DNA from 4 places in the Cellulosimicrobium sp. AB352 genome. Region 2 is predicted to be linked to each of the others. Evidence: riboswitches for the same ligand, from Rfam matches in the RefSeq annotation. Region 2 holds a riboswitch; each other region holds the start of a gene.
The links. A riboswitch is a leader RNA that binds a small molecule or an ion and turns the genes downstream of it on or off. The one in region 2 is predicted to bind thiamine pyrophosphate.

Region 1: another riboswitch for thiamine pyrophosphate. It lies ahead of thiO (glycine oxidase ThiO); the one in region 2 lies ahead of thiD (bifunctional hydroxymethylpyrimidine kinase/phosphomethylpyrimidine kinase).
Region 3: another riboswitch for thiamine pyrophosphate. It lies ahead of ACPCUX_RS17855 (TenA family protein); the one in region 2 lies ahead of thiD (bifunctional hydroxymethylpyrimidine kinase/phosphomethylpyrimidine kinase).
Region 4: another riboswitch for thiamine pyrophosphate. It lies ahead of ACPCUX_RS09630 (ECF transporter S component); the one in region 2 lies ahead of thiD (bifunctional hydroxymethylpyrimidine kinase/phosphomethylpyrimidine kinase).

What each region holds. Positions count from the first base shown of each region.
Region 1 is NZ_JBMVFX010000002.1:156,972-159,160, reverse strand. It holds gene thiS (sulfur carrier protein ThiS) at 1-96, opposite strand, end outside; gene thiO (glycine oxidase ThiO) at 102-1,376, opposite strand; TPP riboswitch at 1,366-1,468, opposite strand; gene thiE (thiamine phosphate synthase) at 1,513-2,189, shown strand, end outside.
Region 2 is NZ_JBMVFX010000036.1:17,188-19,376, forward strand. It holds gene ACPCUX_RS18395 (DUF4862 family protein) at 1-446, shown strand, start outside; gene thiD (bifunctional hydroxymethylpyrimidine kinase/phosphomethylpyrimidine kinase) at 467-1,327, opposite strand; TPP riboswitch at 1,432-1,526, opposite strand; gene ACPCUX_RS18405 (hypothetical protein) at 1,604-1,828, shown strand; gene ACPCUX_RS18410 (SDR family oxidoreductase) at 1,902-2,189, opposite strand, start outside.
Region 3 is NZ_JBMVFX010000032.1:36,581-38,769, forward strand. It holds gene ACPCUX_RS17850 (VOC family protein) at 1-677, opposite strand, end outside; TPP riboswitch at 764-892, shown strand; gene ACPCUX_RS17855 (TenA family protein) at 883-1,635, shown strand; gene ACPCUX_RS17860 (helix-turn-helix domain-containing protein) at 1,749-2,189, shown strand, end outside.
Region 4 is NZ_JBMVFX010000011.1:8,018-10,206, reverse strand. It holds gene ACPCUX_RS09640 (Rv2578c family radical SAM protein) at 1-236, opposite strand, end outside; gene ACPCUX_RS09635 (hypothetical protein) at 280-717, opposite strand; TPP riboswitch at 862-981, shown strand; gene ACPCUX_RS09630 (ECF transporter S component) at 1,085-1,798, shown strand; gene ACPCUX_RS09625 (ABC transporter ATP-binding protein) at 1,791-2,189, shown strand, end outside.

The DNA.
Region 1 (2,189 bases), on a different contig from region 2:
GGGGACGAGCGCGGCGACGAGCCGCTCCAGGTCGACGTCGCCGTCGAGCGGGTAGGGCTCGCCGTTGACGAGCGCGGTGGGTGCGGGTGCGGTCACGGGTCTCACCTCGGTGTGGTGGCGGTGCGGGCGAAGCGGTCGGTGCGGGCGGTGGCGAGGGCGGTCGCGACGTCGTCGCCGGCCTCGGTCCCGCCCAGGCCGGAGAGCCCGCCGAGCCCGGCGACGACGGCGTCGGCCGTGAGCGGGGCGAGCAGGATGCCGTTGCGGCCGTGGCCCGTCGCGAGGTGCAGCCCCGGGACGTCCGTCGGCCCGACGAGCGGGAGGTTGTCCGGGGTCGAGGGGCGCCCCCGCGGCGTCACCTCGACCAGCGCGGCCTCGTCGATCCCCGGCAGGAGGGCGCGCGCGTCCCGCAGGAGCGCGAAGACCCCGCCGGCGCTGGCGCGGCGGTCGTCCGGGTTCTCGTCGGTGGTGGCCCCGACGACGACCTCCCGGTGCCCGGCGCGCGGCCCCGCCGGCTCGGGGTCGCGCGGCACGACGTACACCGGCCGCCCCTGCACGAGCCCGCGCACGACGTGCTCCAGCGCGAGGTCCGGGCCGGCGTCGAGCCGCAGCGTCTGGCCCTTCACCGGCCGCGTGGGCACGACGACGCCCGGCACGTCCGCGAGCAGGGCGCCCGACTGCCAGCCCGCCGCGACGACGACCGCACCCGCGCGGTGGAGCCGGCTTGCGTCGTCGTGCACGCCGACCACGCGCCCGGCATCGAGCGCGAGCCGGGTCGCGGACGCGCGGACGACTCGGGTCCCGGCGGCCGAGCCCGCACCCGCGGCGTCGCGTCCGCCGAGCGCCGCGAGCAGCGCGGCGTGCGTCGCGCGCGGGTCGACGGCGTGGTCCGCGGGGGCCCACGCCGCCCCGGCGACGCGCGGGCCCAGGTACGGCTCGCGGCGGCGCGCGTCCGCGACGGTGAGCTCGTGCGACGCGAGACCGTGCGCGGCGTGCAGGGCGAGGACGCGGCGGAGCAGCGCGAGGTCGTCCGCGTCGTAGGCGAGGGTGAGCGTCCCGGCGGTCCGCAGCCCGACGTCCGCCCCCGTCGCAGCGCGCAGGTCCGCGGCGAACGCCGGCCACGCCGCGGCGGCCGCGAGGTGGAGCCGCAGGGCGGCCTCCTCCCCGAAGTCGGCCTCGGTCACCGGTGCGAGCATCCCCGCGGCGGCGTGGGTCGCGCCCGCGCCCGGCGCCGGGTCGAGCACCGTGACGGTCATGCCCGCGCGCGCGGCGCGCCACGCGACGGCGAGACCCACGATCCCGCCCCCCACGACGACGACGTCGCGCGCGCCGTCGGGCACGACGGAGCCACCCGCGGACGGGTGGACGGACAGGCTCATGTGCGCTCCCTTCGCTGGCATGACCCAGATCAGGTTCGACGGTCGGCGGCGACGCCCTCTCAGCCCCGTGCGGGGCTCCCGTGCTGTCGGCCACAGTACCTCCTGCCGAGGAGCCGCCGAGGCTAGGCTCCCGCGGGTGAGCTCCGAGACCTCCACCACCCCGGCCACTCCCGCCCCGTCGGCGGACGCCGCACGCGCCCGGCTCGCCGACGCGCGGCTCTACCTCTGCACGGACGCGCGCGAGGAGCGCGGCGACCTCGAGGACTTCCTGCGGGCGGCGCTCGCGGGCGGGGTGGACGTCGTGCAGCTCCGCGACAAGACGCTCGACGTCGCGCGCGAGCTCGAGCTCCAGGAGCTCGTCGCGCGCGTAGCGACGGAGCACGGCGCGCTGTGGGCCGTGAACGACCGGGCGGACGTGGCGTCGGTCACGGGCGCGCCGGTCGTGCACATGGGCCAGGGCGACCTGCCGGTCCCGGCCGTGCGGGCGCTGCTCGGCGCGGGGCCCGCGCTCGGCCGGTCCACGCACTCGGCCGCGCAGGCGGCCGCGGCAGAGGCCGACCCGGCGGTGGACTACTTCTGCGTGGGTCCGCTGTGGGCGACCCCGACGAAGCCGGGGCGGGCCGCCGTCGGCCTGGACCTGCTGCGCGACGTCGCGGCGACCCGGCCCGCGACGCCCTGGTTCGCGATCGGCGGGATCGACGCGGACCGGCTCGACGCGGTCCTCGACGCGGGCGCGACCCGGATCGTGGTGGTGCGCGCGATCACGGCGGCGAGCAACCCGGAGGCGGCCGCCCGCGCCCTGCGCGAGCGCGT
Region 2 (2,189 bases):
CCCGGGACACCGGCCACCCCCTGCACGTCGGGCTCAACTGGGGCCGGTCCGCCATCGAGGGGCGCAGCGCCGCGACGCCCGTCGAGCACGCGCGGGCGGCCGCCGGCGCCGGCCTCCTCGCGAGCGCGATGCTCTCGGGCGCCGCCGGCCGGCCCGGCCGGTGGGGCGCGCCGTGGGCGGACGCGCACGTGCCGCCCCACGGCCCGGACCCCGCGCTCCCCGGCCCGGACGAGTCGATGCTCGGCCCGGCCGAGGTGCGCGAGTTCCTCGCCGCGGCCGGGCCGGTCCCGCTCGTCGGCGCCAAGGTGACGACGCGGCCCGCGGACGCCCCGCCCGCGCAGCGCCTCGCCGTCGCGCGCGCGACGCTCGCCGTGCTCCGCGACGCGCTGGCCGACCTCGACACCGACCGCGGAGCCGACCACGGAGCGAGCGGCCCCACGGCCTGAGTGCGTCCCGCGGCCCGGGCTCAGCCCCGCCGCACGGGCGCCGAGCGGTGCAGGTGGTCCACGGGCCCCCGGCCCGTCCCCACCCGCAGCGCGGCGCCGGCACGCAGCGCGCCCGTGAGCCACTCCTTCGCCTCGCGCGCGGCCTCCTCCCAGCTCGCGCGCTGCGGCCGCAGCGCCGCGAGCGCCGCCGAGAGCGAGCACCCCGTGCCGTGGGTGTGGGGCGTGTCGACGCGCTCGGCGTCGAACGTCGTGACGGTGACCGCCCCCGGCGCGCGGCCCGTCGTCGGCCCGGGCGCGGGGACGACGAGCGCGTCGGGCGACGTGCGTCCGGTGAGATGACCGCCCTTGAGCAGCACGACGGCGTCGCTCGCGGTCGCGTACGACGTCGCCTGGTGCAGGGCGTCGTCCCACGTCGTCGCGGGCTCCTGCCCGCCGAGGACGGCGAGCTCGGGCAGGTTCGGCGTGACGACGTCGGCGCGCGCCGCGAGGTCGCGCACGGCCTGCTCGGCACCCGCGTCGAGCAGGCGGTGGCCGGACGTCGCGACCATCACCGGGTCCAGGACGACCCAGGGCCGCGGAGCACCCGTGGCGGCGCGCGCCGCGGCGAGGTCGTCGAGCCACTCCCCGACGGCGCGGGCGTTCGCCTCGTCCGCGACCATGCCGATCTTCACGGCATCGACGTCGACGTCGTCGGACACGGCGTCGAGCTGCGCGCGCAGGAACGCCGGCCCGGGGACGTGCACCGACCGCACGCCGTGGGTGTTCTGCGCGACGAGCGCCGTGGTGACGGCCATGCCGTAGGCGCCGTGCGCGCAGAACGCCTTGAGGTCGGCCTGGATCCCGGCGCCGCCGGTCGGGTCGGTCCCCGCGACGGAGAGCACGCGGGGGCGGGACGGTGCCGGGTCGGGCCCACGGCCCGGGTCGGGTCGGTGATCACGGTCCGCGGGGGCGGGGACCGGGTCGGAGGTGTGCCGAGGCAGGGCGAGCGTCATCGCGCGGACATCCCTTCGCTGGTACGAGCCAGATCAGGTTCGACGGGTCTCATCTCAGCCCCGGTGCGGGGCACCCCGTGTCGCGGGCCATGCTACGCGGCGACCCGTGCGCTTTTCACCCGCCCCGACGCGTGAGACGACGCGCGTGCGCGCGTCTTTCCGGGTATGACGCAGCACGTCGCCCCCGCGACCCGCCCCTTCCTGCCGGACGCGCCCGTCCCGGTCCAGGTGCCCGCCCTCTGCACGACGTTCGACCGCGACGGCCGGCGGGTCGTGCTCACGGGCGTCGTCACGCACGACGCAGGCGGGCTCGTGGCGTTCGAGTACGAGCACCCCGAGCGGGGCCTGTGGCACGTGTGGGTCGACCGGGACACGTGCGTCCCGCTGTGACCCGGTGCCCGGACGCACGGACGCCGCCCGACCGGGGGGGTCGGGCGGCGTCGGCCGTGCGGGGTGCGTGCGCTCAGCGGGCGGGGAGCTCTCCCGGCATCGGGTCGTCGGAGCCCCAGCGCGTGACGCGCAGCCGACGGCCGTCAGGACCGGGCAACGCGACGCCCGCGCGGGCGGCCTCCTGGGCGGCCGCGCGGAGCGACCCGGGCGAGTCGTGCGTCACGCGCACGAACGACCCCGAGAACGCGTCGAGCTCGCCGCGGGCGATCGCGACGACCATCTCGACCGTGCGCTCGACGGGCGTCCACTCCGTGCGGCCCTCGTGCATGACCATGGACGCCGTCATGTCGGTCTGCACGAC
Region 3 (2,189 bases), on a different contig from region 2:
TACCCGCCCGCGGACGCGAAGAGCGCCCCGCTGTACCCGGTGAGCGTCGCCTCGAAGCCGACGGCGTCGACGTAGAAGGCGTGGGCGGTCGCGACGTCGCCCACCTGCAGGTGCACGTGACCGACGCGGCCCGCGAGCGAGGGGCCGGCGTCGAACGTCTCCTGGTCGAGGTGCGTGCGCAGGTAGGCGTTCGGGTCGAGGAACGTCGTCGTCATGAGGATCTGACCGTGCTCGCGCACCCACGTCTCGCGGGGGCGGTCGGTGTAGAGCTCGACGCCGTTGCCCTCGGGGTCGGTGAAGTAGAACGCCTCGCTGACGAGGTGGTCGCTCGACCCGACGAAGGTGCCGCGGCGGTCCTGCGCGGCGCGGTAGACGGTCGCGGCGAGGCTCGGGCCGTCGTCGAACAGGAAGGCCGTGTGGAACAGGCCGGCCTGGCGCGGGTCGACGGGCGGCAGCCCGGGCGTGTGCACGAGGCGCAGCATGGGTGTGCGGCCGCGGCCCAGCACACGATGCACCTCCGCGCCGCGCGACCGCTCCTCGAGCGGGGCGAGGGCGAACGCGCCCGTGTAGTACGAGGTCATGAGCTCGAGGTCGCCCACGCGCAGCGTGACGGCGTCCATGCTCGTGGACGGGGACAGGAGGCGGTCGGTCGGCGTGCCCGGCGTGCTCGTGGTCATGTCTGCTCCAACTTGTTGTCGCTACAACTATATTCCCACACCGTGGCGAGGGCTCCCGCACCGGCGCCGTCCTTGCTAGGGTCGGCGCGAACCACGCGGGGCGTCCTGCCCGGGCCACGGCCCGGGCCGAGGGACTGAGACGAGCGGTACGGCCGCCCGGACCCGTCGAACCTGATCTCGCTAGCACGAGCGGAGGAACGTGGGCATGACGACGCCTGCTGCCATCACCCTGAACCCTGTCCTCGCGGACGACCCGACCGCGCTCGTCCGGCAGGAGGAGACCGGCTTCACCGCCGACCTCGCCCGCCGGTACGCGGACCTCTTCGAGACGTTCTACGACCACCCCTTCCTGGCCGGGCTGCGCGACGGCTCCGTCGAGCCCGCCGCGGTCCGCCACTACGTGGGCCAGGACCACCAGTACCTCACGGCCTACCTGCGCTGTTACGGCCTCGGCATGGCCCTCGCGCCCGACCGGTCCTGGGCGGCCTACTTCCACGACAAGGCCGGCTTCCTCCTCGACGACGAGTCGCACGCGCACCACGCGATGTGCGACTTCCTCGGCGTGACGTACGAGGAGGCGCAGACGCACCGCCTCGCGCCGAGCGCGCAGGCCTACGTCGACCACATGACGGCGGCCGGCCGCGACTCGCTCGGCGTGCTGCTCGCCGCGCTGCTGCCGTGCCCGTGGACCTACATCTGGTCCGCGCGGCGCTTCTGGCTCGGCGAGCGCGAGACGACGCCCGGCGCCCTCGGCGACGACCACCCGCTCGCGGGCTGGTGGCAGTTCTACGCGGCCGAGCGCACCGAGGACGTCCTCACGGACCTGCGCGCACGCCTCGACGCGCTCGCTGCGGACGCGGGCGAGGCGGAGCGCGCGCGCATGGAGCGCGCGTTCGAGCTGAGCTGCCGCCACGAGATCCGCTTCTGGCAGATGGCCTGGTCGCTCGAGCGCTGGTGACCCGTCCGGCCGGGCGCGCGGCCGGCGTCGCGTCGTGCGCCCGGCCTTACGCCAGCAGCAGATACCCACCCGGGCGCCTCGGCACCCGGGTGGGCCGCGGGTAGCGTGAACGCATGGACGCGACGAGCGCGGTGCCGGGCACGCTGCCGGACGTGGTGCCGGACGGGGTGACGCCGAGCCCCCGCTCCCGGGCGGGCGGACGGGCGGAGCCCCTCCTGCGCCACGTCATCGGGGGGATCCTGCGGCGGGCGCGGCTCGCTCAAGGGCGCACGCTCGTCGACGTCGCGGCCGCCGCGCGCGTCTCCACCGCCTACCTGTCCGAGGTGGAGCGCGGGCGCAAGGAGGCGTCGTCCGAGGTCCTCGCCGCCGTGTGCGGCGCCCTCGGCCTGCGGCTCGTCGACCTCGTCGCCCGCACGGGCGAGGAGCTCCGGCCGCTCGCGCCCGTCCGCGTGCTGTCCTCCGCGCGAGAGCGCGGTGCCCTCTCCGCGCCACGGCAGGTCGCCCCGGTGGGCGAGCCCGTGCGGGACCTCCCCGTCGCCGAGACGCTCCGACGT
Region 4 (2,189 bases), on a different contig from region 2:
GTGGCGGGCGCGAGGCAGTAGGAGCACGCGTGGCTGCACCCGCGGTACGGGTTGACGGTCCACCGGAACGGCATGCGCGACATCGCCGGCACCTTGGACAGCGCGCTCTTGGCCGTGACCTCGTGGAACGTGATGCCCGCGAACTCGGGCGTGCGCACGCTGCGGACGAGGCCGACCCGCTCCAGCCCGGGGAGCGCGCCGTCGTCCGCGCCGAGCACCTGTCCGTCCCACCGCATCGCGCCATTCGAACAAACGTTCGAACGCGCTGTCAAGAGCGGGTCAGCCGTCGGCGGACCACGCCTTGAGCAGCGCCAGGTTCCCGAGGGGGATGTGGTGGCCGATGCGCGGGTGGTCCAGCGCGACACCGACGACCCCGGCCGCGCCGAAGGACGCGACGTAGTCGATCGCCGCCGGCACAGGTACCCCGAGCAGCGGCACGGAGCCTGTCTCGTCGTCCGCCAGACCGAGCGCCCGGGCCGCCTCGTCCGCGCGCGCGGCGCTGCTGTAGAGGCAGATCATGGGCCCCTGGTCCGCAGCGACGGCGTACGGACGGGGCTGGTCCTCGGACCCCCGCGCGATGAAGAACCACGTGCCGAGGCGCACCGTCTGCCGCCACAGCGCGATCTGCGCCGACGTGTCGCCCGCGGGCGCGCTCCGCACGGCCTCGTCGAGGCGGTCCAGCTCTGCGACCGCGGCGGAATCGTTGTCTCGGGTCATGCGCGCTGCCTCGTCCCTCGTGGTCGGAGCCCGTCCCCGGTCCGCGCGGGCTCCTCGTCGCCGTCACCTTCTCACGGCGGCCGGGCGTCCCGGTGGGTGAGACGCCGGGATTGTCCGGCGGGCGTCCAGGCCCTAGGGTCGGGCCGAACGCCCCCGGGGAGCGCATGAGCGCTGAGAGTGCAGGCCGGACACCCGTCCCCCCTGCAGACCCGTGGAACCTGATCTGGTTCGTACCAGCGAAGGGAGCAGGGCGGACGTCACCGTCCCCTGCGCGCTCGTGCCCGCGCCCCGCGCGTGCCGTCCGCGCGGGGCGCGGTGGCGCGCCGTCGTGCACCCCTCGCCCCGGGGGCCCGACGGAGGGAACCGCATGACCGAGCCCCGCACCACGCCGCCCCGGGCGACCCCGCCCACCCCCACGCCCGGCGCCACGCCCGACGGCGTGCCCGACGGCGCGCGGCCCGCCCCTGGTCTCCACGAGGCCGTCGCCGCTCCCCCGAGCCGTGCCCGTCGCCGCGGCCTCACCCTCCACGAGACGGTCCTCGTCGCCGTGCTGGGGGTCGTGTTCGGGTTCGTCTACTGGGCGTTCGTGCAGCTCTGGGCCCCGCTCCAGCTCGCCATGGGACCGCTCGCGGACCTCGCCGCCAACGTGCTCGCGGGCGCGTGGATCGTCGTCGGCCCCCTCGCGACGTACATCGTGCGCAAGCCGGGCGTCGGCATCCTCACCGAGACGCTCGCGGCGCTCGTCGAGGTGGTCTTCCTCGCGTCGCCCGCCGGCCCGCTGCTCGTCCTCGTGGGGCTCGTCCAGGGCGTTGGGGCCGAGGTCCCCTTCGCCCTCACCCGGTACCGCCGCTACGGCTGGTGGGTCTTCGTCGCGTCGGGCGTCAGCGCGGCGCTCGTCACGTACGCGTTCAACGCGGTCCGGTTCGGCTGGCTCGGGCAGGACTACGCGATGCTCCGGCTCGGCGTACAGGTCGTCTCGTGCGTCGTGCTGTGCGGGATCGCGGCGCGCCTCCTCGGCGACGCCCTCGCCCGCACCGGCGCGCTCGACGCCTTCGCGATCGGGGCCGACCGCCGTGGCTGAGGCACCGACCGCCGCACCGGACGTCACGCCGGACGCCGTGCCCGGCGACGTGCCCGGCGACGTGCCCGACGCCGTCGCCGCCGCCGGTCTGACCGTCACCGTGGGCCACGACGGCACGCGCGTGCTCGACGACCTCACGCTCACCGTCCCCGCGGGCACCGGGCTGCTCGTGCTCGGCCCCTCGGGCTGCGGGAAGTCCACGCTGCTGCGTGCGCTCGTCGGCGTCGTGCCTCACACGCTCCCGGGGTCGGTCACGGGCGACCTGCGCGTGACGGGCGTCGACCCGCGCGACACGACCCCGGCGGCGCTCGCCGCGCGCGTCGGCCTCGTCCAGCAGCGGCCGGGCGACCAGCTCTGCCTCGCCCGCGTCGACGACGAGCTGCGGTTCGCG